Regions from separate parts of the Novosphingobium sp. HNCC26DJ243 genome, predicted to be linked through region 1. Evidence: predicted binding sites of a transcription regulator. Region 1 holds the regulator's gene; the other holds the start of a gene.
What was found. The regulator LexA, encoded in region 1, represses DNA repair genes until DNA is damaged. The targets are predictions, from matches to a motif close to GTTCCNCNCTTGTTCT.

Region 1 (15,246 bases):
TGCCGGAGGCATAAACCCCGCCTTAACGCTTCGCCTCATAGCGCAGTCACATGGCCTATGAAGGTGGATCACTCGACGCGAACCTCGCCGTTGCCGCCGGGCACGATCCCGATCTCGTGCGCGAACTGCGCGCGGCCTTCATCGAAAGCGCCGAAAGGCAGGTCGATCTGCTGTCTCGTTCGCGCTGTGATGGAAACTGGGAAGTTGCCGCCATGCGCCTAAAGGGCCTGGCTGCCAGTTTTCACGCCGATGGCCTGCTCGCTCTGGCCGAGGAAGCGCTCGACAGCGCGCCTGGCGATCCGCTTGTCTTGCGCCGCCTCCAGCAGATGCTGGTCGATCTGACTCTGGCACCCTGAAGGCCTCTGGCAGAACCTTAACCCCTGCCAATCCTGCCAGCCTGCTTGGCATCGACAGCGCCTGCATCTACTGTGGCCAGACAGGAGGCATGCCCTTGCGGGTCGCAGTTCTATCGTTGATCGAGGCCGCCGGTGCCGAACCGGGCGCCCTGCGCGGATACCTGCCAATCGGCGGGCGCTCGATCCTGCGCCACCAGATCGGCCTGGCGCTGTCACTCGGGTGCAAGCGCATCGCCGTCATGGCCGAGGGCATCAGCGGCGAACTCGTTGCGCTTCAGCACATTTCGGAAGCGGGTGGCGCGCAGTTCCATGTCATCGCTACTGCCCGCGCGCTTGTGCCGCTGTTGCAGCCAGAGGACGATGTCTTTGTACTGGGCGATGGCTTGCTCGCCATGCCCGACGCTTTCCGCGAACTGCTCGACGCGGGGCCGGTCGTCCTGACCTTACCGGTCGAGACCGCTCTGCCACTCGGATTCGAGCGGCTCGACATCAATAACGCTTTTGCAGCCGCGATGCGGTTTCCCGGACGGATCGCGGCATCGCTTGCCGATCTTCCGCCTGAATGGAACGCGCAATCGGCGCTTCTGCGGCTCGCAATCCAGGCCCGCGTGCCCCAGCGCGCCGCTCCTGCCAGCCTGCTCGATGATGGACGCTGGAGCATCGTACGCAGCGAGGATGAAGCTCATGGTGCTGAACGCCGGTGGCTGCGCCTCCACACCGACATGGCTTCCGGAGGCAGCAGTTCTCCCGGCGAAGGCCTTGCCATGGCCATCGTCCGGCGCTTCGGTCCGGCGATGCTTCACGCCGGAACGAGGCCGGCGATAGTCGGATTGGCGGCGGGACTTGTCGGATTGCTGGGTGGCGGGCTGGGCTGGCTGGGAAGCTATGTCGCAGGGTTCGTGCTGCTGGGCATGTCATGGCTGATTGAACGGGTCGCCAGCCTGCTGGGACAGGTTGAACGCGATTCGCTTCTGGCATCAGGCCTCGCCCGCAGAGGTGTCGCGCTGTTCCATATTCTGGTCGACGCCGGATTCATCGTTCTGATGACGTGGCGCAGCGAGTTGCCCTCCGGCCCGGCAATGCCATGGGGCACAAGGGCATTTGCCCCGATCCTGCTGGTCTGCGCACTGCGTCTCGTTCCCCTCGCGCTTCCGTCGTCGCGCTGGTCCCGCTGGATTCAGGACCGGTTGCTGGCCGGCCTTGCCCTGGCTCTGGCCAGCCTGTTCCTGCCGTTCGACAGTGCAATCGGCCTTGCCGTTATCGCTTTGATCCTTGGGTGTATCGTCGCGGTACAGGTCGCAAACAGGGGAGGCGGACCGGGTTCGCCTAACCCCCGGTTAACCAGTCGGGGTTAAGAGCTTCGCATGGCACTGACCGCATCCACCGGCGTCGACACCGGAGCTTTGGAAACCCTTTTGCGCGACGACCTTTTCCATGCGGATCAGGCGATGCTTCACATGGGGCCGATCCTCCAGCACTTGCTGCGCAACGACGACAGCTCGATCTTCAGTGACGAGATCATTGCGCGGGTGCGGGGAATGTTCGGCGATATTTCCCGGCAGCTTGTCCAGGCGCTGGGTGAAGCTGCAGGCCATGCCGATGCAGGGGCGTGGGCGCGCGAAGCTGGTCCGGGCCTTGCCGAAATGCTTGCCGCCGATCAGGCGCTTCTCACCCATCTTCACATGCTTGCTGTCGAATGGCAGCTTTCCGAGAAATTGCAGGGCCGTCAGGGGATCGATCCGGTGCTGACGCCGCTGCTTCAGGATCTGATTGCATCGCCCGATCCCGATCTTGCCGCGCGGGGCATGAACCTGCTTGCCGCACAGGCCCGCTTCGGTCAGGCGATTCGGCGCATGCAGATTCCCTTGGTCGAGCTGCCCGGAGACCTGCACCATATCGCCTTGATGGTCATGCAGGCTTATGTCGCAGGTGATCCGTCGGGCGTTGCTGCGGCCGAGCTCGCCGAAGTGACATTGCGCAAGGCGCGTTCGGCCGCGGCTTCGCGCATCGATCTGCTGAGCTATGCGATCAGCGTCTCCGGCGCACGGCCTGCCGCCACACTGTCTCTCCAGAATGCGGGCGTCGCCCTGTTCCTTACCGCTCTGGGCATGGGAGCGGGATTGCCCCGCGAAACCGCGGTCATGTGCACCACCGAAAGCCAGATGCCGCGCCTTGCCCTGTCGCTCGCTGCCGCTGGTCTCGGTCGGGATGGGTTGGTGGAGACTTTTGCCGCCCTCCACCCCGACATCGCTCTGCCGGATGGCCTCGAAGGCCTCCATCCCGATCGCGCTGCCGCGATTCTTGCGGCGTCGCACCCGCTGGATCAGCAGGACTGACATGGCGCGCGCGCGCCAATGACGGCGGCCGGGCCGATCCGCGCCCGCTGCGACGGCGCCGACCGTCTCGTCGAGGCGGACGAGACGATTGCGGGTCTGCAGGTGCGTCTTGGCGGTGGGTTCCCCGGTCAACTGGCCGTGCCAGGTCTGCTCGCACTTGTGCGCAAGGTGCGCGGCTCGGGCGTTCCGCTCGCCGCTCTCCTCAACCTTGAAGACGAAGGTCAACCGATATCGTTTCGCGCAAGTGCCTGGCCCGCCGGCGAGGGCACGCGGATCGAGATAACTGAATGGCGGCTCGCCGCCGAGGCGTGGAAGGCAGAGGAGACCCTTGTCGCCGAAGCGCTGTTGCGCCAGTTGGCCGAAGTCCACGTCGTGCTCGATGCCGAACAGCGCGTGATTTCAGGTATGGTCGAGGGCCATGATCTTGCCGAGTTCGACAAGACGCTGCGGCAGGGCTTCGGCAGGTTCTGGACCGACCTGGTAACCTTGCGCGGCAGTTCGCATCGCCAGCCGTTGCACTGGCGACTGCTTGACGATGCCGACGTCGAAATCGCCGGATCATCGCGAAATTGGAAAGCGCGGCTTCTGCCCCTGCGCGCAGGCGGATTCGAGCTGCTGCTGGTGGCTGACACCGTACTTGCCGCGCCGGAGCCGTCATACGTCGAGAGCCACGAGCCAGCACCCGACTTCAGGGGACTGCTGGGCCGCAATCTGGCGCCGGCCCTGCGCCAACCGATCAACCGCATTGTCGCCAATGCCGAGACGATCCGTACGCGCCTCGCCGGACCGCTGGCGGAGCAGTACGTCGTATATGCAGGCGACATCGCCGAAGCGGGGCGGCATCTGCTGGGCCTGGTCGAAGACCTGTCCGATCTCGAAACCGTGGAAGACGAGAGCTTCGATCCCGCGCCCGACCGGATCGACCTTGCCGATTGCGCGAGACGCGCGGCAGGGATTCTCGGCGTAAGGGCGCAGGAGCGCAGCATCGTGCTTGTCACGCCGTCGCTCGACGAGAGCGCGCCTGCCATTGGCGAGTTCCGCCGCGTTTTGCAGATCCTTCTCAACCTGATCGGCAATGCCATCCGCTATACCCCCGGCCATACCACCGTGTCGATCGAGGTTGGCTCGGACGGGGGCGCAGCATGGCTAGCGGTCAGCGACGAAGGCGAGGGCATTGCCCCGGAAAAGGCCGAAAAAGTCTTCGAGAAATTCGAGCGTCTCGGGCGAAGCGGCGATGGAGGGAGCGGCCTCGGCCTCTACATCTCGCGCAGGCTCGCGCGCGCCATGGGGGGCGATCTGATCGTGTCACCGACAGTCAGCGGCGGTGCACGCTTCAAGCTTTCCCTGCCGGCCGATCAGGCCGCACAGTCCAGCGCCACCGGTTAGGTCCTCAGCGGCGCTTGGCGCTGCGCCAGAGCACGATCACACCCACCAGCAACAGCGCGGCACCGATCACGGCCCATTGGCCCTGTGCCAGCATGAAGCTTGATGCGGGCCACATGATCAGCCCAAGTCCTTGGCCGACCCACAGGCCACCCATCAGGATGGCGGCAATGGCGAAAATTCTCAGAAGTATCGTCATCGCCGCGTTATCCTTGTCGTGTGGATCGTCTCAGCGCTTGCCGACCTCGACGTAATCGCGATGGGCAGGCGCGGTGTAGAGCTGGCGCGGCCAACCGGTTTCTCTTGAGAAACCGGCTTCCGGAGAACCGGCCGCGCACCGCAACCTGTCAGCGCTTGCCGACTTCGACGTAATCGCGCTGGGCGGGCCCGGTGTAGAGCTGGCGCGGCCAACCGGTTTCTCTTGAGAAACCGGCTTCCGGAGAACCGGCCGCGCACCGCAACCTGTCAGCGCTTGCCGACTTCGACGTAATCGCGCTGGGCAGGCCCGGTGTAGAGCTGGCGCGGACGCCCGATCTTCTGGCCCGGATCGCTGATCATCTCGTTCCACTGTGCAACCCAGCCCACGGTGCGCGCCAGGGCGAAGAGCACGGTGAACATCGTGGTCGGGAAGCCGATCGCCGAAAGGATGATGCCCGAATAGAAGTCCACGTTCGGGAACAGCTTCTTCTCGGCAAAGTAGGGATCGCTGAGCGCGATCTCTTCCAGGCGCAACGCGGTTTCGAACAGAGGATCGTTGACCTTTAGCGCGCTGAACACCTCTCGCACGGTCTGCTGCATGACGGTCGCACGTGGATCGTAGTTCTTGTAGACGCGGTGTCCGAAGCCCATCAGACGGAACGGATCGTTCTTGTCCTTGGCGCGGTCGATGTAGTGCTGGATGCGATCGGGCGTGCCGATTTCCTTGAGCATGTTGAGCGCAGCTTCGTTCGCGCCGCCATGGGCAGGGCCCCACAGGCAGGCGATGCCAGCCGCGATGCACGCAAACGGGTTGGCACCCGACGACCCGGCAAGACGCACGGTCGAGGTTGACGCGTTCTGCTCGTGGTCGGCATGCAGGATGAAGATGCGGTCCATCGCGCGTTCGACTTCGGGAATGACCTCGTATTCCTCGGCGGGGACGCCGAAAGTCATCTTGAGGAAGTTGCCGGTGTAGGACAGCTTGTTGTCGGGATAGACGAAGGGCTGGCCGACTGAATACTTGTAGGCCATCGCCGCGATCGTCGGCATCTTGGCGATCAGACGGTGCGAACTGATCTTGCGGTGCACCGGATCGGCGATATCGGTGCTGTCGTGGTAGAACGCCGAGAGCGCGCCGACCACGCCGCACATGATCGCCATCGGGTGCGCATCGCGACGGAACCCGCGATAGAATGTGGCGAGCTGTTCGTGCAGCATCGTGTGGCGCGTGATCGTGCGGCTGAAATCAGCCAGTTCGCCGGCGTTGGGCAGTTCGCCGTTGAGGAGCAGGTAGCTCACTTCCATGAACGACGAATGTTCGGCCAGCTGACCGATCGGATAACCGCGGTGCAGCAGCACGCCCTCATCGCCATCGATGTAGGTGATTGCGGAGTCGCAGCTCGCCGTCGAGGTGAAGCCCGGGTCGTAAGTGAACATCCCCGTCTGGGCATAGAGCTTGCGGATATCGATGACATCCGGGCCGATGGTCCCGCTGTTCACGGGCATGTCGATGGTCTTGCCGCCAGCGGTCAAAGAAGCCTGGTTATCGCTCACGCCTTAGCCCTCCTGTTCCTTGAAATACAATTATCTGCTCGCGATCAGGCCGCGTGGTCGCGAATGCGCGCCAGCGACTCGTCCTTGCCGAGCAGTGCCAATACGTCGAAAATTCCCGGTGAGGTAGCCTGTCCCGTCAAGCTTGCGCGCAACGGCTGGGCGATCTTGCCCAATCCCAACCCGAGCCCCTCGGCCATTTCTTTTACCGTGGCTTCCAGCTTCTCGGTTGTCCAGCCGTTTTCAGCTTCCAGCACGCCTGCCACTTTGCCCAGGATCGCGCGGGCTTCGTCGGTCAGGATGGCCGCAGCCTTTTCGGCCAGGGGCAGGGGACGCTGGGCGAAGAGAAACACCGCGCCCTGCGCCAGTTCGTTGAGGTCCGCCGCGCGAACCTTCAGCACCGGCATCGCGCGCGCCAGCAGGTCCATACCCGTTCCGGCGTCGAACGAGGGCGTCAACTCGGCAAGGCGCGGCGCGATCAGACTGGCGAGCCGCGCATCGTCGGCCTCGCGGATGTAATGCCCGTTGAGGTTCAGCAGCTTCTTGAGATCGAAACGCGATGCGCCCTTGTTGACGTCGCCGATGTCGAACCATTCGACCGCCTGATCACGGCTGATGATCTCTTCGTCGCCATGGCCCCAACCGAGCCGCAGCAGATAGTTGAACACCGTTTCCGGCAGCAGCCCCATCTCGTCGCGATAGGCGTCGACGCCCAGCGCCCCGTGTCGCTTCGAAAGCTTGGCCCCGTCCGCGCCGTGGATCAGCGGGATGTGGGCATAGGCCGGATCGGGCCAGCCGCCCTCGATCGCCTCCATCGCGCGGACGATGACGAGCTGGCGGAAAGCATTGTTGATGTGGTCGTCGCCCCGGATGACGTGGGTGACGCCCATGTCATGATCGTCGACGACCACCGCCAGCATGTAGGTCGGCGTACCATCCGAGCGCAGAACGATGAAATCGTCGAGTTCGCTGTTCTGGACCGTGATCGAGCCCTGGACCTTGTCGTCAATGACCGTCTCGCCTTCGCGCGGTGACTTCATTCGCACGACGTAAGGCTGGCCATCGGGCCATTGGTCCGCCGTGGCATCGCGCCACTCGCTGTCGATGCGGAACGGGCGACGTTCTGCCTGCGCCAGTTCGCGCCGCGCCGCCAGCTCTTCCTGGGTCAGGTAGCAGCGATAGGCATGCCCGGCCTCGAGCATCTGGTGTGCGACTTGTGCATGCCGGTCAGAGCGCGCGAACTGGAACACTGGCTCCTCGTCACCGCCCAGACCCAGCCAGTTAAGGCCGTCGAAGATAGCTTCGATCGCCGCGTCGGTTGAGCGGGCGCGGTCGGTATCCTCGATCCGCAGCAGATAAGTGCCACCGTGGTGACGCGCATAAAGCCAGTTGAACAGCGCGGTACGCGCGCCGCCAATGTGCAGGAACCCCGTAGGCGAGGGTGCAAATCGGGTAACCACACGGCCTTGCCCGCGCGATCCTGCAGAAACGGTGTCAGTGGCGCTTGCCATCGGCCGCGCTTTCCTTCCCTTTGAAATCCATGGCGTCCCCGGCAGCAGATGGACCCGCAGCAGATTTTCCTGCCGCCGATCCCGGCAAAGAACCGGTCGGACGCGCGCGGCATTGGGACATCCGCACGCGATTGTCCAGCGTGCTTGATAGGGTCGAAGCCTTCCTTGATGCCCACCCGTTCGAACGCGGTCTCTGGCTGGTTGTCGCCTTTGCTGCCGGTATCGTCGCCTGGGTTGCCCTGCCGGGTCCGCTCGACTGGATCGGGACCTTGCTGGCAGCAAGTGCGACCGTGATCGCCAGCCTCGTGTTGATCGATGAATCGCGGCTTCCCCACGTGCGACTGGCCATCGCAGGCCTCGCGATCATGGCAGCCGCGGGCATGGCGAACATATGGACGCGGTCTTCGCTTGTCGGCCAACCTGGCATTGCCCGCCCGCAAGTGGCGCTGCTGAACGGCCAGGTGATCGAGCGGCGCGAGGAACCGGCCAAGGACCGCGCGCGCCTGCTGCTCTTGGTGAGATTGCCCGAGTTCCAGAAGCCCGTGCGCGTCCGCGTCAATCTTCCTGTCGCCAAGGATATGCCGGGCCTTGCCGAAGGTGCTGCCGTTCGGCTGCGCGCCAGGCTCATGCCGCCCGCATCGCCGATGCTTCCGGGTGCCTACGATTTTGCGCGCACCGCCTGGTTTGACGGTATTGCCGCGACCGGGACCGTGCTCGGCGACGTCGTGGTCGTGCGCCGGTCCGAACGCGGCACCACATTGCGCGGCATGCAAAAGGATCTGGCAGACCACGTGCGTTCGCGCCTCGGCGGCTCGCCCGGCACCATTGCTGCGGCCTTTGCCAGTGGTGATCGCGGGGCGATTGCGCAAACCGACGAGGACGCGATGCGCGACGCGGGCCTCACTCACCTACTGTCAATCAGCGGCCTTCATGTGAGCGCGCTGGTCGGCGCGGTCTACTGGATCGTTGCCCGGCTGCTCGCCGCGATGCCGTGGATCGCGCTGCGCATTCGCGTACCCATCGCAGCCGCGCTCGCAGGCGCAGTGGCGGGCCTTGCCTATACCCTGCTGACTGGCGCCGAGGTGCCCACAATCCGCTCGTGCATCGGCGCGATGCTGGTCCTCGTCGCGCTCGCGCTCGGACGCGATCCGCTGTCGTTGCGGATGGTCGCGGTCGGCGGGTTCATCGTGATGATCTTCTGGCCCGAAGCCGTGCTTGGTCCCAGCTTCCAGATGAGTTTTGCCGCCGTCATCGCCATCATTGCCTTCCACTCGGCCGCTCCAGTACGCGGGTTCCTCTCCGCCGAGCACCATGGGCCGTTCGCGCGGATGGCGCGCAATCTGATCCTGTTGCTCGCCACGGGCATGGTGATCGAACTGGCGCTGATGCCGATTGGCCTGTTCCACTTTCATCGCGCTGGCGTTTACGGATCGCTGGCAAACGTCATCGCCATTCCGCTCACAACCTTCGTCACCATGCCGCTGATCGGGCTTGCCCTGCTGCTTGACCTCGCAGGTCTGGGAGGCCCGGCATGGTGGTTGACGGGCAAAAGCCTCGAAGTCCTGCTCGCGCTCGCCCATTTCGTCGCCGCCCGTCCGGGCGCAGTGACCATGCTTCCGCCGATGGCGCCGTGGTGCTTCGTGCTGTTCGTTGCAGGAATGCTCTGGCTCGCGCTGTGGACCGGCACCGTGCGCCTCTGGGGAATGCTACCGGCGACGATGGCGGTGGCGGCGATGGTCGTCACTCCCACGCCCGATCTGCTCGTTACCGGCGATGGCCACCATGTCGGCATGACCGGCCTGGGCGACGATCTCATCGTTCTGCGCATGGGACGCGGCGATTACATGCGTGAGAACCTGCTCGAACTCGCCGGGATGGAGGGGACGCTCCGTCCTATCGACGAATGGCCCGCGGCCCGTTGCAGCGACGATTTCTGCACAGCCGATTTGCGGCGAGACGGCCGCCGCTTCGTCCTCCTCCTGACGCGCAGCCGCGCCTACGTTGATGACATGGCACTGGCCGCGGCATGCGAGCGTGCCGACATCGTGATCGCCGACCGGCGCCTGCCTTTCGCCTGCAAACCGAGGATGCTCAAGGCAGACAGGGCCTTCCTCGACCGCACCGGTGGCCTCACAATCAACCTCGCCACCGGCCGCATCCGCACCGTCGCCGAAACGCAAGGACACCAAGGCTGGTACCGCTGGCCGGAGATGTGGACTGGCTTCCCTGTTGTCGATGCAACTACGGGGAGCCGGCCCATCGCTTGATTGGTGATCGACGAAGGGCAATCGCGGCTACGGCGTCGGGGCATCTGACTTCGTGCGCCACGCGCAATCAAACGTCATCACGTTCGCCAGCGGTCTGACTCGAAGCGACCGACAAAGTTTTAGATTGCCCGAACCCCTTCCATTCCGACTCTTCCCAACGACTGATCCGTCATTGCCCGCCCTCACGTCCCTCAAGCTTGGGTGCCATCCAAAGCCGTTCATGTGGAAAGGGAAAGCGGATGTTTGCAGCCCACTTGGCCCCGCCAATCTCGACGGCACCTCGCGCGTGCCGTGTTTTCAAAAAGGCTTTGACCTGCTCAAACATCGAACTTGTAAGGAACAAGCTGTAGGAGTGGCCCCTCGTTACTGTTTGCGGATCGTCGATGCCCGGCCAGTCTTCTGGCCAGACAATCGAGGGTTCGGCTGCATGGGCATAAGGAGAAATCATCACTTCGAACTTCTCGGGCAGCCAGGGCCGTGCTTGGGCGGCACGGTAACGCTGCAAAGTATTCCAGGCTGAGACAACAGCCTTTGGCAATCTGGCACGGAAGTCCGGCTCACCCATCGGTCCGGTTATCGTGATGAAGATGGGCTTTGCACCTGCATAGATCAGCAAACTGTGCTCTGGCATGTCAGTGACGCCCTCCAGCATGAATTCGCCTTGAAACTGTGCAAGCGCGCGCAGATTGAGCTGTTCGACGAGTTCTGAGACTTCTTCCGACGTAAGGCGAGAAGTCGAAAAACCGTCTGGCGTATTCTGGATGACAGTTCCGTCCGCATAGAGTGCGAACGTCGGAGATTCGCTGCCTATCACATTGGACCAGATGCTGCGGCCCAGCACGACGACAAGGGGGGCTGGGCTGTTTGACTTCCTTGCGGCGGCAAGCGCCGCTGGCCGCTCGAAAAACTCCTCTCCGGAACGCCGATGCACAATCGGAAAGCTGTGGATCGGGTCGGCCGTTCCAGCGGTACCGTGCTCGTTACTGTTCGCCTTCACGGTTGGATCGCAGCCCGCGAGCAGAAAGATCGACGCGACAAGCAAGGCGACAATTTCAGATGAGATTTGCATCGGCATAAATTATCACATCTGGGGACCGGTGTTCCACTTCACGCGCGAATAGCTCGCGCGAAGGAATGATTGATGAGGCCATTCTTCGCGGAGAAAGTTCGGTGCGAAAGGGGGCGGCAGGTAGGAAGTCCAGAAACGGGCCGGATTGCAGGAATGCAAGTCTTCGGCACCCGATGCGCTCGCCAATCCGTCAATCAAAATTCTTTAGCGGTTTGACCGCGCGGAACTGTTCGTGCAGCGGCCTGCTCTTGAGCGCCGGCAGATCGACGGGGTCTTCCGGCACGAACTTGTCGGGGATCCGGTCGAGAAGATCGCGGATCAAGGTCAGGCGTCCCGTCTTCTGGTCGTTGAAGTCGATGAGCGTCCAAGGGGCAAACGCGGTGTGCGTAGCGGCCAGCATGTCCTCGCGCGCCTCGGTATAGGCGCCGTAGAGTTCGCGCGCCTTTACGTCGATCGGCGAGAGCTTCCAGCCCTTCAGCGGATCGTCGCGCCGCTCGGCGAAGCGCTTTTCCTGCTTGTCCTGATCGCAGCACAACCAGTACTTCACCAAGATGATGCCGTCATCGACGAGCATCTTTTCGAACTGCGGCGTGGCCTCGAGAAAGGCGCCGACCTGTTCGGGCTTGGCATACCCCATGACCCGCTCGACGCCTGCGCGATTGTACCAGCTGCGATCGAACAGCACGATTTCGCCCGCTGTCGGCAGGTGCTGGACATAGCGCTGGAAATACCACTGGCCCGCTTCGCACTCGGTCGGCTTTGCAAGCGCAACCGTCCTGACCTGCCGGGGATTGAGATGTTCGCGGATGGCGGCGATCGCGCAACCCTTGCCCGCGCTGTCGCGACCCTCGAACAGGACGACGAGACGCTTGTCGGTGGCGGCGACCCAGCGCGCGAGCTGGACAAGCTCCCGCTGCAGGGGCTTCAAGGCCTCGCGGTATTCCTTGCGCTTCAACCGGCCCATGCCCTGTTCTCCAAAGCCCGGCCTGCAGGCACGGCGCTAGCGGCAGAGCATTGCGCAAGGTCCTGTCCGTGGCAAGGCGCGCAGGTTTCACCCTTCGGCACAACGAGACTTGAGAGCAATACGAGCCCAGGCCGCAGGTGAAGGCCTCATCGCGCCAACAGCGCTCGCTCACTCACGGCAAGCGAAGAATCCCGCGCCAACCGTGCTCGCTACTTCACCAAGAGCCCAGGCCTGCTCGCGCAACTTCGCGCAGCCTCGCCGGACTGCTGCGCGGCGTCGCTGTCTGCAGAGACCATCACTGGCCCACGTCAGCCTCCACGCAATCCGGTTTGGTCAGCGAAACGAACCGGCCGAGCCGCACACAAGGGGCGTGCAGCTCCTTCAAGCGCGCCAGCAACGCCCCGTCAGTGATAACGGCGCAGAAGTCCGGCCAGCTTGCCTTGCACCGCGACTTCGTCGGGGCGGTAGAACTGCGGATCGTACGCAGCATTGGCCGGATCGAGACGGATCATGCCCTTCTCGCGATGGAGGTACTTGAGCGTGGCTTCCTCGCCTCGCACCAGCGCCACGACAATCTCGCCGTCGCGGGCGACATCGGTCTTGCGCACCAGCGCGTAATCGCCGTCGAAGATCCCGGCCTCGACCATGGAATCGCCCGAAACCTCGAGCGCATAGTGTTCGCCCGCACCGAGGAGTGCAGCGGGCACCGGCAGAGTGGCCGACGTCTCGAACGCCTCGATCGGCACGCCCGCAGCGATCTTGCCGTGAAGCGGAAGCTCGATCACGTCGTTGGCCGGGGCGGGGGCCGCCTTGGCAACCTGACGCATCGGCGCGACAACCGGGTTGGTGTTGGCAGCCTCGCGCGCCAGCACCGGCTTCGTCACCGCGCTTTCGGGCTGGCGCAACACTTCGAGCGCCCGCGCGCGATTGGGCAGGCGGCGGATGAAGCCGCGTTCCTCAAGCGCCGAGATCAGACGGTGCACGCCCGACTTCGACTTGAGGTCCAATGCCTCCTTCATCTCTTCGAACGAGGGCGAAATGCCGGACTCCTCCAGACGAACCTGGATGAAAGAGAGCAATTCGTGCTGCTTGCGCGTCAACATTGGCGGTTACTCCGCGGGTGAACGAATGCGGAACGGATAAGCAACCAAATACGACTCGTCAAGCAATTCCGCCATTTCCGAGCAGGTAGATCGGAACATCACTTCCCGCGCCTTGTGCAGGCGCTCCTGCCTCGCGCACGACCAGCGCATTGCTGCGGGCAAGCGGCGACAGCGCACCGGAATCCTGCAAGTGATCAAGCGTCACGCCCGCGCCGTCCCACTGCGCCCGCAGGAACTCCATTCGGCTTCCGCCAACGCCCATCGCGGTTGTCAGGCGTGACGATAGCGCCCGGGGCAGGGGTTGCGCAGCACCGAGCATCGACCGCAGCAGCGGGAGCAGGAACAGGAACCCGGTGACGAAAGCCGAGGCGGGATTGCCCGGCAGACCGAGAATGATCTGGCGGCCACGGCGGGCGACGATCAGCGGCTTGCCCGGCTTGATCGCGATCCGCCAGAATTCGAGTGTTGCGCCAACCGCTTCGAGCGCGGGCCGCACGAGATCATGATCGCCCACAGAAGCGCCACCACTGGTCACGATGACGTCTGCATCGCCCGAAGCTTCGAGCGCGGCGGCAAGGTCCTCGAGCCGGTCGGCAATCGGCCCGACGTGGCTGATATCGACCGGCAGCTCCCCCGCCATGGCGCAGAGCATCGGCCCGTTGCTGGCGGGAAGCTGGTGGATGCCGGGCACCTGGCCGGGGAGCACCAGTTCGTCGCCGCTGTCGATCACCGTCAGGCGCAGGCGGCGTCGCACGGGCAGGTGACTGTGCCCGCCGGCGATGGCGAGCGCGATCTGCGCAGCGCCAATGCGCGTTCCCGCATCGAGCAGCACGGCATCGCCGGCAAAGTCCATTCCGGCGGGCCGGATGTGGCGCTCGGGCGGGCGCGGCGGTTCACCGGCGAGGGAAAGCGTGCCGGCGTCGCGCGACGCATCTTCCTGAAGCAGCACCATGTCGGCACCATCGGGCAGCACTGCGCCGGTGCTGATCCGCACGGCCTGGCCGCTCCCCACGGTCCCACCGAAGGGATGGCCCGCCGCGCTCTCGCCGATCACCGTCCACGGACCCGGCAGGTCGGCAGAGCGCAGCGCATAACCATCCATGGCGGAGAGCGGCGCGGCGGGCTGGGTGCGGCGCGCCCGAAGCGGCTCGGCCAGGTAATGCCCGAGGCAATCGCAACCTGCGCGATGCTCCACCGGCAAGGCCTCGGCCAGCGCAAGCAGGCGCGCCTGCGCCTCGGCGAGGGGGAGGGGCGGCGTCCTCATGCGCGCACACTCATTCGGGCGCTACCCAGGTGCCCGACTTGCCGCCGCGCTTCTCGATCAGGCGGACGTTTTCGATGACCATGCCTTTGTCGAGCGCCTTGGCCATGTCATAGACCGTCAGCAGCGCGACCGACACCGCGGTGAGCGCTTCCATCTCGATCCCGGTCTTGCCCGTCAGCGATGCGGTGGCGGTGCAGTCCACGCCGGTTTCGGTAAAGGCGAAGTCGACGTTCACCGCGTCGAGCGCGAGCGGGTGGCAGAGCGGGATCAGATCCCCGGTCTTCTTCGCTGCCATGATCCCGGCGATGCGGGCCGTGCCGAGCACATCGCCCTTGGGCGCGTTGCCTGCGCGCACGGCGTCGAGCGTGGCGGCGTTCATCCGGATCGATCCGCTGGCGATGGCAACGCGCTGCGTCTCGGCCTTCGCGCCGACATCGACCATGCGTGCAGTGCCGGCCGAATCGATATGCGTCAGATCGTTCATCCACGTCCTCGGAAAGCTGAACAGGTTTACGGGGTTTACACAGTCCAGGGAGAAAACGGCGAGGCCCCTTTGCGGCTCTCGCTCTGGCCCGGAACGCCGCCGGTTTCAAGGTTTTCGGGGACGGGGATCGACATCGGCGAAAGATTGGCAGACCGCGCGGGTGTAGGAAAGATTTTCCTGCCGCTTCGGAGGCTTGTTGGGAATTCATTAGCCTTCGCCGGTCATTCTGGCGGTCCATGACTGACAGCGCCCCGCAACGCCGCATCGCTCTGCTTGTCGATGCCGAGAACATGCAGCCCGAATACATGCGCTCTGTTCTGCCGCATGTGTTCAAGCTCGGTCGGCCGGTAATCCAATACGCCTTCGGTGACTTCAGCCACCCTTGCGCGAAGCCGTGGGTCGAGTTCCTGCGGCGCAATGTGATCGAGGCGCGGCAGGTTACCCCTGCGGAATCGGGCAAGAACGCGGCAGACATCGCGCTGGTGGTAGAGGCCATGCGCCTTGCGCTGCACAAGCGGGTCGACGCGCTGTGCATCGTGTCGAGCGACCGCGATTTCGTGGCGTTGACGACCTTTCTCAAGGGCGAGGGCATCGACGTCTACGGTTTCGGCGACGACAGGGCGGGAGGCAAGTACCGCCAGTCCTGCGCCCGGTTCTTCGAAGTGCGACCCGATGCCGCGACGGTGCCGCTACCAGGTTCCGCGCCGACTCTGGCGCCAGCACCTGCACCAACGCCCGCACCCACGGGCGCTACGAACTG
Region 2 (15,246 bases), on a different contig from region 1:
ACGGCGCGGTCGAGCGCAAGGGCATGACGCTGGTGCCGCTTTCGATCTACTTCAACAGTCGCGGTCGCGCGAAAGTCGAACTCGCGCTCGCCAAGGGCAAGAACGCGGCCGACAAACGCAGCACGATGAAAGAGCGCGACTGGAAGCGCGACAAGGCGCGGATCATGAAGGACCACGGCTAAGCCAGGGCGAAGGTGATCCACTTCACCGCGCGGTAACGCACTCTGGACTAGGCGTGATGGCGGCAAGGCGTCCCACTTGGGGCGCGGACGGGAAACGGGTAAAAGCAAGGCGCCATGTTCAATCGGATCGTCAACTGGGCGCGGGCCAACATGCCGACGCGCGAGCAGATGGAGCATAACCGCTTCGCCCGCCCGCTCGCCGCGCGCCATGAATTGTGGCGGTTCACCAGGCGTTCGGTGCCGCGCGGCGTCGCTGCCGGACTGTTCGTCGGCATCTTCGCGCTGATTCCCGGCATCCAGATCATCGGCGCGGCGCTGATGTGCGTGCCGGTGCGTGGCAACATTCCGCTCGCCGTGCTGATGACCTTCGTGTCGATCCCGCCGACCACGCTGTTCGTGTTCCTTCCCGGTGCGATCTGGGTGGGCAACAGCTTCGGCTATCACGCGGATTTCTCGACGGTGAGCGAACTCGTGACGCGCGGGGCAAGCCTGGGTGACTGGCTGGCCTGGCTAGGGTCCGATGCCGCGCCATCGCTGATCATCGGGCTGTTCCTGATCTCGGTCGTGACTGCGGCGGTGGGCTACCTGCTTTCCGCCATCGGCTGGCGGATGTGGACCGCGCACAAGCGCAAGGTCCGCCAGATGCGTTGGGCCGCGCGGGATTTCCCCGACTGATGGCGAGCGCCGGGGGCGAGATCGACGGGCGCGGGCCTGATGCGACGCCGTTGCGCGACTGGGCCCTGCTGGGCGGAGCGGTTGCCGCCAGCGCGGGACTTTTGTGGGGCGTATCGGGCCAGCCGCTGGTCGCCGCCGGGTTCCTTGGCGGCGTGGGCGCGATCGGTGCGGCGCTGCGGCTGGTCGCAAGACCGGCAAGGGTCGAAGCAGCGGCAGAATTTGCCATTCCCGACTGGTCCGTCACCAATGCGGCAATCGAACGCAGTGATGCGGGCATCGCCATAACCGACCGGGCCGGGCGGCTCGTGTGCGCCAACACCTTGATGAGCGAATGGTTCGGCGTGTCCGCCTCGCCACCCCGCCTTCCGTTGGATCGGGCCTCGGTCGATGGGCTGGAGGACGCCGCACGCGCGGCCTGGCGCGATGGTTCGGCCCGGGTCGAAGGCTTGAGCAACTCCACTGGCGCATGGCGCGCTGAAATCAGCCGGGCAGGGCGAGGCGAGGACTACCTCGTCTGGCGCTTGATGCCGGTAACCTCGCACGATCTCGTGACCGAGATGGCAGGCCACATGGCCGGCAAGCTCGGGCGGGCGCTTGCGCGTGAGGGCATTCAGGCGGCGGTCGTCACGCCCGAAGGTGCGATCCTTTCGGCCAACTCCGCTTTTGCCCAGCGTGCCACAGGCGAAGCCACGCATGACATGGCAGGGCAGGACTTCGTCTCGTTCCTGGCGAGCGACGAGGCAGAGCGCATCTTCTATGCCCGCGAGGCGCGCAAGGGCACGCCGGTCAGGCTCGTCCACCTGCCGGTGGCCGACCCCGACGGCTTTGCCAACATCGACCCGGCGCGCACCGCATCGCTGTTCCTGCTGATCGACAACCAGGGCGGGGTGGGCGAGGTCCGCGCGGGCCTTCCGCAGATCGAGGCGCTGCTGTCGCGCCTGCCGCTCGGCCTTGCGATGACCGACCGCGACGGGCGCATCCTATTTGCCAATGCCGCGTTCCTGCGCGCAGCGGGGCACGAGGACACGATCCCGCCGCCCTATCCGTCCGACCTCGTGATCAAGGAAGACAAGGGCGCGCTGGCCGATGCCGTCCGCCGCTATGCGCAAGGCCAGCCGATGGCGGGCGACGTGGCCGTGCGCCTGCGCGCCGCGCCTGAAGAGCCGGTTTCGCTGAGCCTTGCAGGCGTGCGCGGGCTGGGCGAGGGGGCGGTGTTGCTGAGCCTCAAGGATTCCTCGGAAGAGACGCGCCTCAAGCGCGAGATTGCCCAGGCGACCAAGATGCAGGCGGTCGGCCAGCTGGCCGGTGGCGTGGCGCACGACTTCAACAATGTGCTCACCGCGATCATCGGCTATTGCGACCCCATGCTGATGCGCCACACGCCCGGCGACAGCGATTACGACGATATCCAGCAGGTCAAGGCAAACTCGAACCGCGCAGCCTCGCTGACGCGCCAGTTGCTCGCCTTCTCGCGCCAGCAGACACTGCGCCCGCAGGTCCTGCAGCTTCCCGACGTGGTGGCTGAGGTTTCGGCCCTGCTCAAGCGCCTGATCGGCGAGAAGATCGTGCTCGAAGTGACGCACGACCGCGATCTGGGCTTTGTGCGGGCCGATCCGACGCAGCTCGAACAGGTCTTGCTCAACCTTGCGGTCAACGCGCGCGATGCGATCAACGAGAAGCAGAAAGGCATGAGCGCCAAGGCCGGCGGCGTGCTCAAGCTGATCACCCGCCGGGTGACCGCATCCGATGTGCGCGCCATGAAGAGCGAGATCCTGCCGATAGGCGACTACACCGCGCTGGTCGTCGAGGACAACGGGCAAGGTATCAAGCCGGGCCAGATTGGTAAAATCTTCGAGCCGTTCTTCACCACAAAGGAGAAGGGCAAGGGCACCGGCCTGGGGCTTTCGACCGTTTACGGTATCGTCAAGCAATCGGGCGGCTTCATCTTTGCCGAGAGCGAAGTGGGCAAGTACACCCGCTTCTCGATCTACTTGCCCGTGCATACACCCGATGCGGCCGAAACTGCCGAAGCGGCGCGGCCCCGTAGCGAACCCAAGCGCGAATGGACCGGCGGTGGCCGCGTTCTGCTGGTCGAAGACGAGGACACCGTCCGCGCCGTGGCCGAACGCGCGCTGGTGCGGCAGGGTTACGAGGTCACGACCGCAGCGGACGGCGAGGAAGGCCTCGAGGCCATTGGGCGGGGTGAGTTCGACCTTGTGGTGTCGGACGTCGTGATGCCCTCGATGGATGGCCCCGCCATGGCGCGCGAAATCCGGGCGCTCAAGCCGAACCTGCCGTTCCTGTTCATGTCGGGCTATGCCGAGGAACACTTGCGGCGCGAAATCGACATCCCCAACATGCATTTCCTCGCCAAGCCATTCTCGGTCCAGCAGATCGTCGAAGCGGTTGAAAAGGTGCTGCGCGGCGGCTGATCGTTCAGCGGCTTACTCGAAAGCGGGCACCGTTTGCGCAATGCCGGTCGACGCCGCAAGCGCGGCCGCCTCGACAACGGCCATGACCGCAAGTGCGTCGCGCGCGGTAACCGGCGCTTCAGCCCCATCAAGCGCCTTTGCCATCCTTTCATAGAACTGCGCATAATCGCCGTCGGCCAGCGCCGCGGGCTTAAGGACGCCCTCCGCGTCGAACAGGTCCACCGGCCTCGGATCATGGCCCCAGCCGGCATCGCCCGGACGCAAACCCTGCAGCAACTGCGTTTCCTGAGGATCGAGGCCATGCTTCACGAGGCTGCCCCCGCTGCCATGGACGATGAACCGCGGCGATCCCCCGGCGACAAGCATCCCGGCGTGAAGCACGCAGCGCACGGTGGGATATTCCAGCACGACATGGGCCCAGTCGTCGGTCTGCGCGCTGTCGCGTAACATTCCGAAGCTCGCCATGACGCGCTCGGGCAAGCCGAACAGGCAAAGCGCCTGATCCACAAGATGCGGCCCCAGATCCGCCCAGACGCCGCTGCCCGGACCAGGGTTCTCGCGCCAGCGATCGCGCACGACCGGCCGAAACCGGTCAAAGTGGCTCTCGAAATGGGCGACCTTGCCAATCAGCCCTTCTTCGATCGTCCTGCGGATTGTCAGGAAATCGCCATCCCAGCGGCGGTTGTGAAACACGCTGAGCAAGGTGCCGCGCGCAGCCGCGTGGGTGGCGACCGCCCGTGCCTCGTCAAGCGTGAGCGCAAGAGGCTTGTCGATCACGACCGCCTTGCCCGCCTCTATCGCGGCATGGGCTAGCGGGGCGTGACTGTCGTTTGGCGTGGCGATCACGACAAGCGCAATGCCTGGATCGGCAAGGACGCTGGCGATATCGGCCTCAACGCGCATCCCTGGCAGGTCGGCATGGACCTTGGCCGGATTGCGCGAGACGAGAGCAGCCAGCGCGAGGCCGGGTGCAGACTGGATCAGCGGCGCGTGAAAGGTCTTCCCGGCATAGCCATAACCGACGAGTGCGACGTTGTGTGGGGCAGGCAAGCTCAAGTCCTTCAGAAAGTCAGCGTCAGGGCGAAAGGTTCGTCTTCGATCAGGCCTTCGGCCTTGCGCACCACGGCCTTGATCGGAACCATCCAGCCGCGCTCCTTGCTCGGAAATGCCGACGTCCGCCAGCAGGTTTCGCCGACCGTGACCGCGATCTTGACCGCGCCCCACCCGGACGGGCGCCCCCTCTCCATCCGGTGCATCAGCGCCGTTGCCGAAAGGGCCTCGCCCACCTCGTCGCCCACGCTGATGAAGAACCAGTCCCCGCCTTTATCGCCCATGCTCCAGCGCCAAAGCCTTGCCGTTACCGCGTAGTCCGTCTCGCTCATTTTACGCGGCGCACCGGGACCTTGAGATTGCAGATGTCGATCCCGCCCGCAGGCTGCACGTAGAATGCCTCGCGATGGTTGGCGCTGGCCTCGGCATAGCGGTGGAACGACATGCTCTCGGTCGAAAGATATTCGTAGGCAGGCAAGTCGGGCACGTCGCTCGCCGGGTGGATCGATAGAATCGGCGTGCGCTCCTCGGGCTTGGCATAGACACCCATGGGCGCAGCGCCGCGCGGCAGCGATGAAAGATGGGCAATGCCTTCGACCACGCGACCAACGACCGCCAGATTGCGATCGAGCTGGCGCGGGGCATGGCCGATGACGGCGTAGAGCTCCGCGCCAGTGCCGGTGTCAGGCGGCGTGTCGCGAGCAACGCCTATGGAGCCATAGCAATGCAGCGGCCAGGCGCTGGGCCCTTTCCGCGATGCTCCCACTGGCCATCCACGATAGAAGAATGTCTCATCCGCATAAGGATCGGCATCCTTGATCGCGAGCTTGCTGTGCGTGAGCGCATGCCACGCCGCGTGCGTGCCCTCCATCGTGGCCAGCCAGGTGTCGAGCTCCTCATGGGTCGCGCTCCGCTCCGGTCCTTCGGGATGGACCACGTACCGGCTCTGCGGCACACTCGCCAGACCAGCAGGAAGCGGTTTGGCTTTGGCCTTGTCCTCGCCGTCGGCATCGCCCCACTGCGCAACCCAGTTGTCCTGCACGCGATAGACCGAAAGTCCGTCCCACCAGCGTGTCAGGGCAAACGTGCGCATATTGGCGGTCCATCCGGCAGAAAACGGCTCGGGCATCAGCTGGATAACGATACGGCGCGGGCGACCTGCGGAATCGGGTGCAAGGTCCATGACCAGCAAGTCGTCAGGCGCGATCCGCGTCCAGTCACCGGCCGGTGACGCACTGAGGATTTCACCGGGCGAGGGCACGGCCAATGGGGCAGGGGTGGCGGCTGCAGCGGCAAGAACGACGAGTAATGACATTTGTCCATCATTGCAGGAACCGACGCCTTGCGAAAGCGCTCACGTGCCGCTAGGGGCCACGCTTCCAGAGCGATTTGGTTGATCGCCTGATTCACGTTTGGTGCCCCGCACGAAACGATCAGGCACGTGCGGAGCGGTGGCCGAGTGGTCGAAGGCGCTCGCCTGGAAAGTGAGTATACGTCAAAAGCGTATCGAGGGTTCGAATCCCTCCCGCTCCGCCATTTAACCTATTGGAATCATTCTATTCCATGGGCCAGGCGCAAAAAATCCCCAGCGTTTCAAGGGTTATAGGTATTAGCCTCTCCACTGCACATCTGCGGTGCTGGGGCAGATATGCTCTCTTAGGCCCGATATTCTCCAAAGCTCTCGACCGCACCAGTTCCGGTGCAGAGCCGTAAAACCCCGATATCACTCATCCTTTCGGCATCGCGATCTTCGCTTCGGAAGCCGGTAGAGGCACATAAATTTACCCGCGTCCAACCTTCCGGCATCCGGCTTCAGTCAGAAGGGATAACCAGTGATCCACTGGCCCCATTAAGCCACGCGTTTATCTGATGAGCGATTTCGGCTGGTCCTGGCGACTTGACCGCGCATTGCCAGATCACGCCGACGCGCCACCCCTGAGCCGCCAATCCAAGCATGTTCTGCTCATCCCGACTGACGTTGGCAGCAAACTTCTTAGCCCAGAATTCGGAGCGCGTGCTCGGCTCTGAAGCTAACCGACAACCTTTGTGACGATGCCAGAAGCAGCCATGGACAAAAACGACGGCTCGGAACTTGGGAAAGACGATGTCAGGGCTGCCCGGAAGATCTTTCCGGTGTAGCCTGAAGCGCAACCCCATCCGGTGAAGTGCTTGCCTGACCACTAGCTCATGCGGTCGAGGTCCAGGAAGCACTCGTCGATGCTGTAGATTTCGTGGGCTGGGGCCTGCGCGCCAAGCACGCTCATCACGCGCTCCGAGATATCTCCATAGAGGGCGTAGTTTGACGAGCGGACGGTGATCCCATGCTCCTCGATCAGGCGGCGGATCTTGAACAGAGGCGCACCCATCGGGATGCCCAGCGCCTTGGCCTCATTGGACCGGGCGATCACGCAGCCATCGTTGTTGGACAGGACCACGACAGGACGATCCCGCAAATCCGGCTGGAACAGCCGCTCACAGGACGCGTAGAAGTTGTTGCAATCGACGAGCGCGAAGGTGGCCATCAGCGTCCACAATGACGCCGGATGCTGTGGGTGACGACGCCCCAGATTTCACAGCCATCATCGCGGATCTGCATGGTGGGAAAATTCGGGTTCTCGGCCGCCAGTTGCCAGGCGCCGTCCTGCCGCCGCAGCCGTTTGACCGTTAGTTCGCCGTGGACGACAGCAATCACGATGTCGTCAGGCTGGGGCGTGATCCCGCGGTCGATTACCAGCAGGTCGCCATCAAAGATCCCGGCTCCCCGCATGGACTCACCTGCAGCCCGGACGAAGAAGGTTGCCGCCGGCCGCCGGACCAGATGCTCGTTGAGATCGAGCTTGCCCTCGATGTGGTCATCCGCCGGACTCGGGAATCCAGCCGGCACTGTGGAAGTGAACAGCGGAAGTTCGAGTTTGGACGGGATATCGACAAGGCGCAGCACGTTTCATGTTCCTAGATTAATGGAACATAAATAGAACATTGCTAAAATGATTCGTCAATCCGACGTATGCGCTACGCCTTCGGATACCGCGATCCGTAGCCCCGCGCCAACACGATCTTGGCTTCGCGCAGCATGCGAATGATCTCCGCAAGCTTGGGCTTCCTTGCTATTCCACTCCACTCCTCCTTCGGAGCCAAAAATAAAACAGATTTGGGGCCACTCAGAGGGGGCCAGATCAATCATATAATATCGCCAAATAATATGACTATTCAGGATCGAGCTAGCTCTTTTTCATCAAGTTCGTAGAGCAGCGCCGAGCCAGCAGTCGCACTGAAACGAAAACCCCGGGCTTCGGCCGCAAATTGTTCATTGAAATAGCGTGAAACAGTTGCTTTTTCTTTAAAGAGCACACTGCCTGTTTCCTCAGTGGCGCGAGCCTGTCGTAACAGCTGCCAGCCGGCAATCGCCACTGCGCACATCGTACAGAAAGGGACGCTACCCGCTAGTTTGTCGTCAATGCTGGCTTCGTTCACCATCCAATCGGCAACTGCGATGCAGTCGTTGGCCAAATCAGCTAGGACTGAACCGCTTGTTGCATCGGCGACGACGTCTGCCAACAGACCCTTCAGAACACTGCCATCACCCAGTTTGCGGGCAACAAAGTCGGCGGCCTGAATGCCATTAGTACCTTCGTAGATTGGCGCAATGCGCGCATCGCGGTAGAACTGGGCCGCTCCGGTTTCCTCGACAAAGCCCATGCCGCCGTGAACCTGCACGCCAAGGCTTGCAACTTCGCAGCCAATGTCGGTGCCCCATAGCTTCAACATCGGCACCAGCACCTCCGCACGCTGCTGTGCCTGGGAAACTCCAAGCGTACCGCGGTCGACCTGTCCTGCGGTGTAATACAAAAGCGCCCGCGCTGCTTCTGTCAGCGCCCGCATGCGCAACACCATGCGTCGCACATCAGGGTGCTGGATAATCGAAACGGGGGTCTTGTCTGGCGACCCGGCGCGGGGTGACTGCACGCGTTCCAACGCATAGGCGCAGGCCTTTTGCAAAGCAGCTTCAGCCACTTGCACGCCCTGACTACCGACATTGATACGCGCGGAATTCATCATAGTGAACATGGCCTTCAGGCCCGCGTTTTCCGCCCCGACCAACTCGCCGATACATTCGTCATTATCGCCGAAACTCATCACGCAAGTCGGCGAGGCATGGATACCTAGCTTGTGTTCGATGGAAACGACACGGAGGTCGTTGCGCTGCGCCAGCTGCCCGTCTGCACCAACAAGGTATTTCGGAACAACGAACAACGAAATGCCGCGGGTCCCCGCAGGAGCGCCGGGTGTCCGGGCAAGCACAAGATGGATGATGTTGTGTGACAAGTCATGCTCGCCCCAGGTGATGTAGATCTTGGTGCCCTTGATCCGCCATTTCCCGGCATGCTCACCTGTTTCGATTGGCCTAGCTGTGGTCCGCAACGCACCCACGTCAGACCCGGCTTGCGGTTCGGTCAGGTTCATGGTCCCGGACCATTCGCCGCTGATGAGCTTTGGCAGATAGGTCGCCCGCTGCTCGGCGCTGCCATGGTAATGCAGGGCTTCCACGGCGCCGGCCGTGAGCATGGGCAGCAGCGAAAAGGCCATGTTGGCGGTGCCGAGGGTTTCGAGCACGCACGTTGCCAGCGTGAACGGCAGACCTTGACCGCCATGGGCGGTCGGGCCTGAAATCGAGCCCCAGCCCTGTTCGAAAAACGCCCGATAAGCCTGTGCGAAACCGGCCGGCAGGGTGACCGTTCCATCGCACCAGGTGGCCCCTTGCACGTCGCCCAGCCGGTTCAGCGGCGCCCATTCGCGTTCGGCGAGCGCGCCGATGCCGTTGGCAATGGCTGCGACCAGATCGGGCGTGGCGGCGGCAAAGCGATCATGCAGGGCCAATGCATCGAGACCGGCGTTGACGCGCATGGCCAGGAGCTGGTCGGCGGTGGGCGCATGGAAGTCGGTCATGCTTCGGCCCGCTTTGCGGCGAACGCATCGCGCACGTCGCGTTTCATGATCTTGCCACTGGCGTTTCGGGGCAAGCCGGGGGTGAAGAACACATGCTTGGGCCGCTTGAAAGGAGCAAGCCGGACTGCGCAGTGTTCAAGGATTTCCGAGGCTTCGACCTGCTGGCCGGCGCGCAGGACGATCACTGCCGCGACGGCTTCCACCCAGCGGTCATCGGGTATGCCGATGACCGCCACTTCCGACACCTTGGGATGCGCGTAGATGACTTCCTCCACTTCGCGCGAAGAGACATTTTCGCCACCGGTCTTGATCATGTCCTTCTTGCGGTCGACCACGGTGATGAAGCCTTCGGCGTCCATCGTGGCGAGGTCGCCACTGTGAAACCAGCCGCCCGCAAAGGCGCGCGCGGTTTCTTCGGGCTGTTTCCAGTAAGCGCTGAGCAACTGCGGTGAGCGGTGGACGATTTCCCCGACCGCGCCCGGGGGCACGTCGTTCATGTCGTCGTCGACCACGCGCGTCTGGACATGCAACGCGGCCCGGCCCGCGGAGCCGAGCCGGCCGACGTGCTCATCGGGGCGAAGCAGGGTTGCAAGAGGAGCGATTTCGGTCTGGCCATAGACATTCCACAAGCGCAGGCGGGGCAACCGCATCGCCAGTTCCTCGATCACGGCGACCGGCATGATCGATGCGCCGTAGTAGCCCTTGGCCAGCGAGGACAGATCGTGGCGTTCCGACGCCGCGGAACGCAGGATGGCGATCCATACGGTGGGTGGCGCGAAGAACGAGGTAACGCGATGCTGCTCTATCGCGGCACAGATCGCCTCGGGCGTGGGACGGGCGATGATCACGCCGGTTGCTCCCGCCGCAATCGCAGGCCCCGCCATCAGGTCCAGCGCGGCGCAATGGAACAGCGGCAGGGCGTGGAGTGTGACATCCGCCGGGGACCATTCGCAGTCGAACAGGCAGCTCTGGTATTCCCAGAGGACGGCGCCGTGGGTGAGCATGGCCCCCTTGGGCCGGCTTTCTGTGCCGCTGGTGTAGACGATCTGCAACAGGTCCTCGGCCGTGGCGCAGTCTTGCGCCACGGTGCCGCGCACGCACAGTTCCTGCCAGCCCGATAAGCCGGCCACGCTGTCCATGACGGTGACGATATCGGCGCCAGCCGCGCCCAGCGCTTCGCGCACGGTGCCGGCAAATTCGCCATCGGCAAAGACCAGCGAGACGCCGGCATGTTCGAGGATGAAGCCGATTTCGGCCGCGCCCAGCATGACGTTCACCGGCACCAGCACCGCCGCGATCCGCGCCACGGCGAAACGGATGGCAAGAAAGGCATGGCTGTTGCGCGCAACGATGCCGACGCGGTCACCCTTGCCAATGCCGCGCGCCGCCAGCCCGGCGGCCAGTTCATCGGCCAGCCGGTCGAGCGCGGCGAAGCTCCAGGTTTCGTCTTCGAAGATCACCGCCGGCTTGTGCGGCGTCCGCCGGGCCGAGCGCCGGAGGACGAGCGACAGCGATTGCGCCTGCGGCATAGGCGAATGCGCCGCCGGGTGTGCGTCAGCCGGGGTGATCATAGCGTCGTATAGGCGCCGTCGACGGTGTGGAACCCGCCGGTGCAATAGCTGGCTTCATCGCTGAGCAGGAAGCAGACGAGGTTGGCCACCTCGGCCGGCTGGCCATAACGCTTCAGCGGGACCATCCCGGTCAAGGCATTGCGAAAGGCCAATGGATCGCCGGGGCTCACGGCCTGCTCGAGATCGCGGACCATGCGCGTATCGATCGGCCCGGGATTGATCGTGTTGACGCGGATATTGCGCTCTGCGCCTTCGAGCGCGGCGGTCCGCATCAGGCCCATCACCGCGTGCTTGCTGGCGACATAGGGGCTGAAATTGGGCGTGGCCGTGATCCCGAAGGTGGATGATGTGAGGACGATGGAGCCGCCGTTTGCGCTCATCGCCGGCATGACCCGCGACAGGCCCAGGAAAATGCCGCGCACGTTGACGTTCATCACGCGGTCGAATTCCTCGACCGGCAATTCGCCGATCCGGCCCGGCGCCCCCTCGACCCCGGCGTTGAGCGCGGCGGCATTGAGCTTACCGAAGGATGCAAGCGCGGCATTGACCGCGCGCTCGTAGAGTTCGGGCGTGGTGACATCGCCGACCACCGCCTGTGCTCCCGGCAGTTCGGCAGCAAGTGCCGCCAGCGCCGCTTCATCACGGTCGACCAGAACCAGCCCGGCCCCTTCGGCAGACAACTTGTGCGCCACCGCACTGCCGATGCCCCCGGCAGCGCCCGTTACCAGCGCCACCCGTCCGTCCATGCGTCCCATTTGCCAATCCCTTCCTGCAATTGCCGTTCACGCCGCCGTGTAGGCGCCATCGATGGTGTGGAACCCGCCGCTGCAATAGCTGGCCTCGTCGCTCAGGAGGAAGCAGACGAAATTGGCGACTTCTTCGGGCTGCCCGTACCGCTTCATCGGCACCATGCCGGTCAGCGCGGTGCGGAAGGCCTGCGGATCAGCCGGGCTGACGGCCGCGCCGACGGCCCGGACCATCCGTGTCTCCACGGGGCCAGGGTTGATCGCGTTGACGCGGATATTGCGTTCGGCACCTTCGAGCGCGGCCGTGCGCATCAGCCCCATCACTGCATGCTTGCTGGCGACATAAGGGCTGATGCCCGGGGAACTGGTGAAGCCGAGCGTGGACGAGGTAAGAACGATGGAGCCGCCGTTTGCGCTCATCGAGGGCATCACGCTGGACAGCCCGAGGAAGACGCCGCGCACGTTCACGTTCATCACCTGGTCGAAGTCCTCAACAGCCATGGTGCCGATCGGCCCCGCAGGCCCCTCGATCCCGGCGTTGAGCGCGGCGGCATCCAGCTTGCCGAAGCGGGCGAGCGCGGTTTCGACCGCACGCGCATTCAGATCGGGCGAGGTTACGTCACCGGCCACGGCCACCGCATCGCCCAGCTCCGCAGCAAGTGCCGCAAGGGCATCTTCATCACAGTCAACCAGCACCACCGATGCGCCTTCGGCGCGCAACTTGCGGGCAATGGCGGTTCCGATCCCGCCAGCCGCACCGGTTACCAGGGCAACCCTGCCATTCATACGCAGCATATCCACTCCCAATGCATTGTTCCGCCACGCCAGCCCTTGCGGCCGTGCACTTGATAGCCACCCAAGTATGTCGTACGTATGACTGACAGTCAAGGCGGTGACCTCGACTGCAGGAGAGGACAGGGATGGGAAAACTGCAAGGCAAGGTTGCCATCATCACGGGTGCGCAAGGCGGGATGGGCCAAGCCCAAGCGCACGAATATGCCGCACAGGGCGCGCTGCTGGTGCTCACGGACCTGGCGGCTGGCGCGGAGCCTGCCGGGAATGACGGCACGCTAACCCTGCGCATGGACGTGACCTCGGCAGAGGATTGGGCGCGGGTCGTGGCGGTCGCCGTGGACCGCTTTGGGCGCGTGGACGTGCTGGTGAACAACGCGGGATACTATCTGCCGCGCGGAATGATGGAAACGACCGCGCAGGACATGGAACGTCATTTCGCGGTCAATCAACTGGGGGCGTTCCTGGGAATGCAGGCGGTTGCGCCGGCGATGCAGGCAGGCGGCGGCGGGGCGATCGTCAACATCAGTTCGGGGGCCGGCCTTCGCGGCTATCCTGGCATGTTCGCCTATTCTGCGTCGAAATGGGCGATCCGGGGCATGACCAAATGCGCCAGCGCCGACCTTGCCGGCTTTGGCATCCGCGTGAATTCGATCCACCCCGGCGCAATCGACACGGCCATGCTGCGCAGCAATGACCCGGCCATGCTCTCCGCGCTCGAGGCGATGATCCCGCTGGGGCACCGGCGCGGCCAGCCGGAGGACGTGGCCCGGATTTCCGCGTTCCTCGCGTCGAACGATGCCCGCTATATCACCGGGGCGGAGGTCGCCGTGGACGGCGGCATTTCCGCCTGACGCAGAAAGGGCGGGCCGGACAACCGGTCCGCCCCGCCCCGTTGCTCTCTCCTCGGCGACCGGTTCAGGCCACCACGTCGTATTCGGCAAGATCCGGCTCGCGGCCGAGATATGCGATGAACTCGTCAGGCGTGGAGGTCCAGATGGCAACATGCCCGTGCTCGTCGAGATACCAGCTCTGGCACCCCTGCAGCCAGGCGGTCTTGCCTTCGGCTTCGCGCATGCGCGCAAGGAACGCGTCTTCCCGGTCTTTGCGCGGGGTGATGGCTTTGTGGCCCGCGAGCTGCGCCTTTTCCATCAGCTTCATGATATGCGCGGACTGGATCTCGAACGCGGACATGACCGAGAGGTTGCCCACCGTCGAATATGGCCCGCCCACGAAGAACAGGTTGGGGAACCCCGCCATGGCCACGGTGTCGAACGAACGCGCGCCCATCTTCCACGCCTCGGTTACCGATGGCCCGCCTTCGACCGAGATGTTGAGCTTGCGGAAATAGGCCATGGCCTCGAACCCGGTGGCCAGCACGACCACGTCCAGTTCGTGCAGCGTGCCGTCGGCGGTGCGGATGCCGTCGCGCTCGAACCGGACGATGGCGTCGGTGACGAGCGATGCGTTGTCCTTCTGCAGCGCCTTGTAGAAGCCGCCGGAGAACACCAGCCGCTTGCAGAATGCCGGATAGTCAGGCGTCAGCTTACGCCGCAGTTCGGGGTCCGCGATCGAGGCGAGGTTGGCGTTGCAGGCATCCGCAAACGGCTTCTGCGCCTCCATGTCCCCCACCGCGCCGCGGCCGAAGCCATCGTTATAAAGGTGCATGTAGTAATCGTAGAGCCCGCGCACCAACGCCGGGCTGCGGGCGAGCATGTCCTGCCGGCGCGGCGAATAGAAGTCGTTCTCAGCCGGGAATACCCACTGCGGCGTGCGCTGGAAGACCGAAATGTGCTCTGCCGTCTCGGACAGCGTGGAGACGATCTGGACCGAGGTCGAACCGGTTCCGACCACGCCCACGCGCTGACCACCCGCGTCGGCACCGGCAGGCCATTGCGTGCTGTGCATGATCTTGCCGGCAAAGTTCTCCTGCCCTTCGAAGCTCGGAACCTTGGGCAGGTGGAGAAAACCCGCCGCCAGCAGCAGGATGTCGGCGACCAGTTCCTCACCGCTGGCCAGCACGACCTGCCATGCCCCGTCGCGCCAGGTGCAGGAGGCGACCTCCGCGCCCAGCCGCACCCGCTCCCGCAGGCCGAATTCGTCGACAATGTCGTTGAGGTATTGCTTGATCTCGCTTCCCGGCGCGAACATCCGCGTCCAGCGCGGGTTGGGGCGGAAGGTGTAGCTGTAAAAATAGGATGCAACGTCGCAGGCAACACCCGGATAGGTGTTGTGGTGCCAGGTGCCGCCCACGTCGTCGCTTTTTTCGAGGATTGTGAAGTCTGTATAGCCCTGCTGGCGCAGCCGGACGCCGAAGCACACTCCCCCGACCCCGCCGCCGACCACCAGGATCCGGGGCTGCACCCCGGTTCGGGTGGTGGTCGGAAACGGGCCGGGTTGCGCGTTCACTGGCGAAGCGCTTGCCAGTATCTGCTCCTCGATCGGACCTTGGGCCTCTGCAATGGCCGCCTTTTCAGCAGGGTCGAGCGTGGCGAGACGCTTGTGCTCCAAGTCCATCCACGCCTGTTCCAGTTGGTTCATTTCGACACCCATGTTCGCGGCTCCGGGAGAGTAGTATGCTTCAGTTGAAGTTGTGGCGGAAGGACACGCCGACCGACCGCGGGCGGGCATAGATCTGCGCAGCCGTCCCGAAGGTGCTCAGGTCGTAAGCCCAGATGCGGTGATGATTGTTCCAGATGTTCTTGGCGAAGATCGCGGCTTCCCACGAACCGGACTGCGAGCCGAGGCTGATGCGCAGGTCCCCTGACTGCCATGCGCCTTCGCGTTCGTCGGGCGCGGAAATCGCGGTGAAGGACATCTTGCCCTGCCACACCACGTTGCCCTGAATCGC

Region 2: the regulator LexA is predicted to act here: its motif matches at 7,302-7,317, upstream of AC2A04_RS15130 (LexA family protein).

What each region holds. Positions count from the first base shown of each region.
Region 1 is NZ_JBXUGN010000001.1:182,120-197,365, forward strand. It holds gene AC2A04_RS00910 (Hpt domain-containing protein) at 51-356, shown strand; gene AC2A04_RS00915 (glycosyltransferase family protein) at 452-1,711, shown strand; gene AC2A04_RS00920 (hypothetical protein) at 1,721-2,692, shown strand; gene AC2A04_RS00925 (sensor histidine kinase) at 2,711-4,078, shown strand; gene AC2A04_RS00930 (hypothetical protein) at 4,083-4,274, opposite strand; gene AC2A04_RS00935 (citrate synthase) at 4,541-5,827, opposite strand; gene gltX (glutamate--tRNA ligase) at 5,872-7,335, opposite strand; gene AC2A04_RS00945 (ComEC/Rec2 family competence protein) at 7,365-9,602, shown strand; gene AC2A04_RS00950 (hypothetical protein) at 9,772-10,677, opposite strand; gene ppk2 (polyphosphate kinase 2) at 10,862-11,635, opposite strand; gene lexA (transcriptional repressor LexA) at 12,040-12,738, opposite strand; gene AC2A04_RS00965 (molybdopterin molybdotransferase MoeA) at 12,797-14,002, opposite strand; gene moaC (cyclic pyranopterin monophosphate synthase MoaC) at 14,013-14,486, opposite strand; gene AC2A04_RS00975 (NYN domain-containing protein) at 14,723-15,246, shown strand, end outside.
Region 2 is NZ_JBXUGN010000005.1:229,820-245,065, reverse strand. It holds gene smpB (SsrA-binding protein SmpB) at 1-182, shown strand, start outside; gene AC2A04_RS15170 (DUF2062 domain-containing protein) at 297-857, shown strand; gene AC2A04_RS15165 (response regulator) at 857-3,289, shown strand; gene AC2A04_RS15160 (oxidoreductase) at 3,302-4,339, opposite strand; gene AC2A04_RS15155 (DUF1905 domain-containing protein) at 4,351-4,671, opposite strand; gene AC2A04_RS15150 (peptidylprolyl isomerase) at 4,668-5,654, opposite strand; tRNA gene AC2A04_RS15145 (tRNA-Ser) at 5,785-5,875, shown strand; gene AC2A04_RS15140 (very short patch repair endonuclease) at 6,152-6,496, opposite strand; gene AC2A04_RS15135 (Y-family DNA polymerase) at 6,520-6,861, opposite strand; gene AC2A04_RS15130 (LexA family protein) at 6,861-7,280, opposite strand; gene AC2A04_RS15125 (acyl-CoA dehydrogenase family protein) at 7,550-9,286, opposite strand; gene AC2A04_RS15120 (fatty acyl-CoA synthetase) at 9,283-10,815, opposite strand; gene AC2A04_RS15115 (SDR family NAD(P)-dependent oxidoreductase) at 10,854-11,612, opposite strand; gene AC2A04_RS15110 (SDR family NAD(P)-dependent oxidoreductase) at 11,640-12,398, opposite strand; gene AC2A04_RS15105 (SDR family NAD(P)-dependent oxidoreductase) at 12,524-13,249, shown strand; gene AC2A04_RS15100 (flavin-containing monooxygenase) at 13,314-14,948, opposite strand; gene AC2A04_RS15095 (TonB-dependent receptor) at 14,977-15,246, opposite strand, start outside.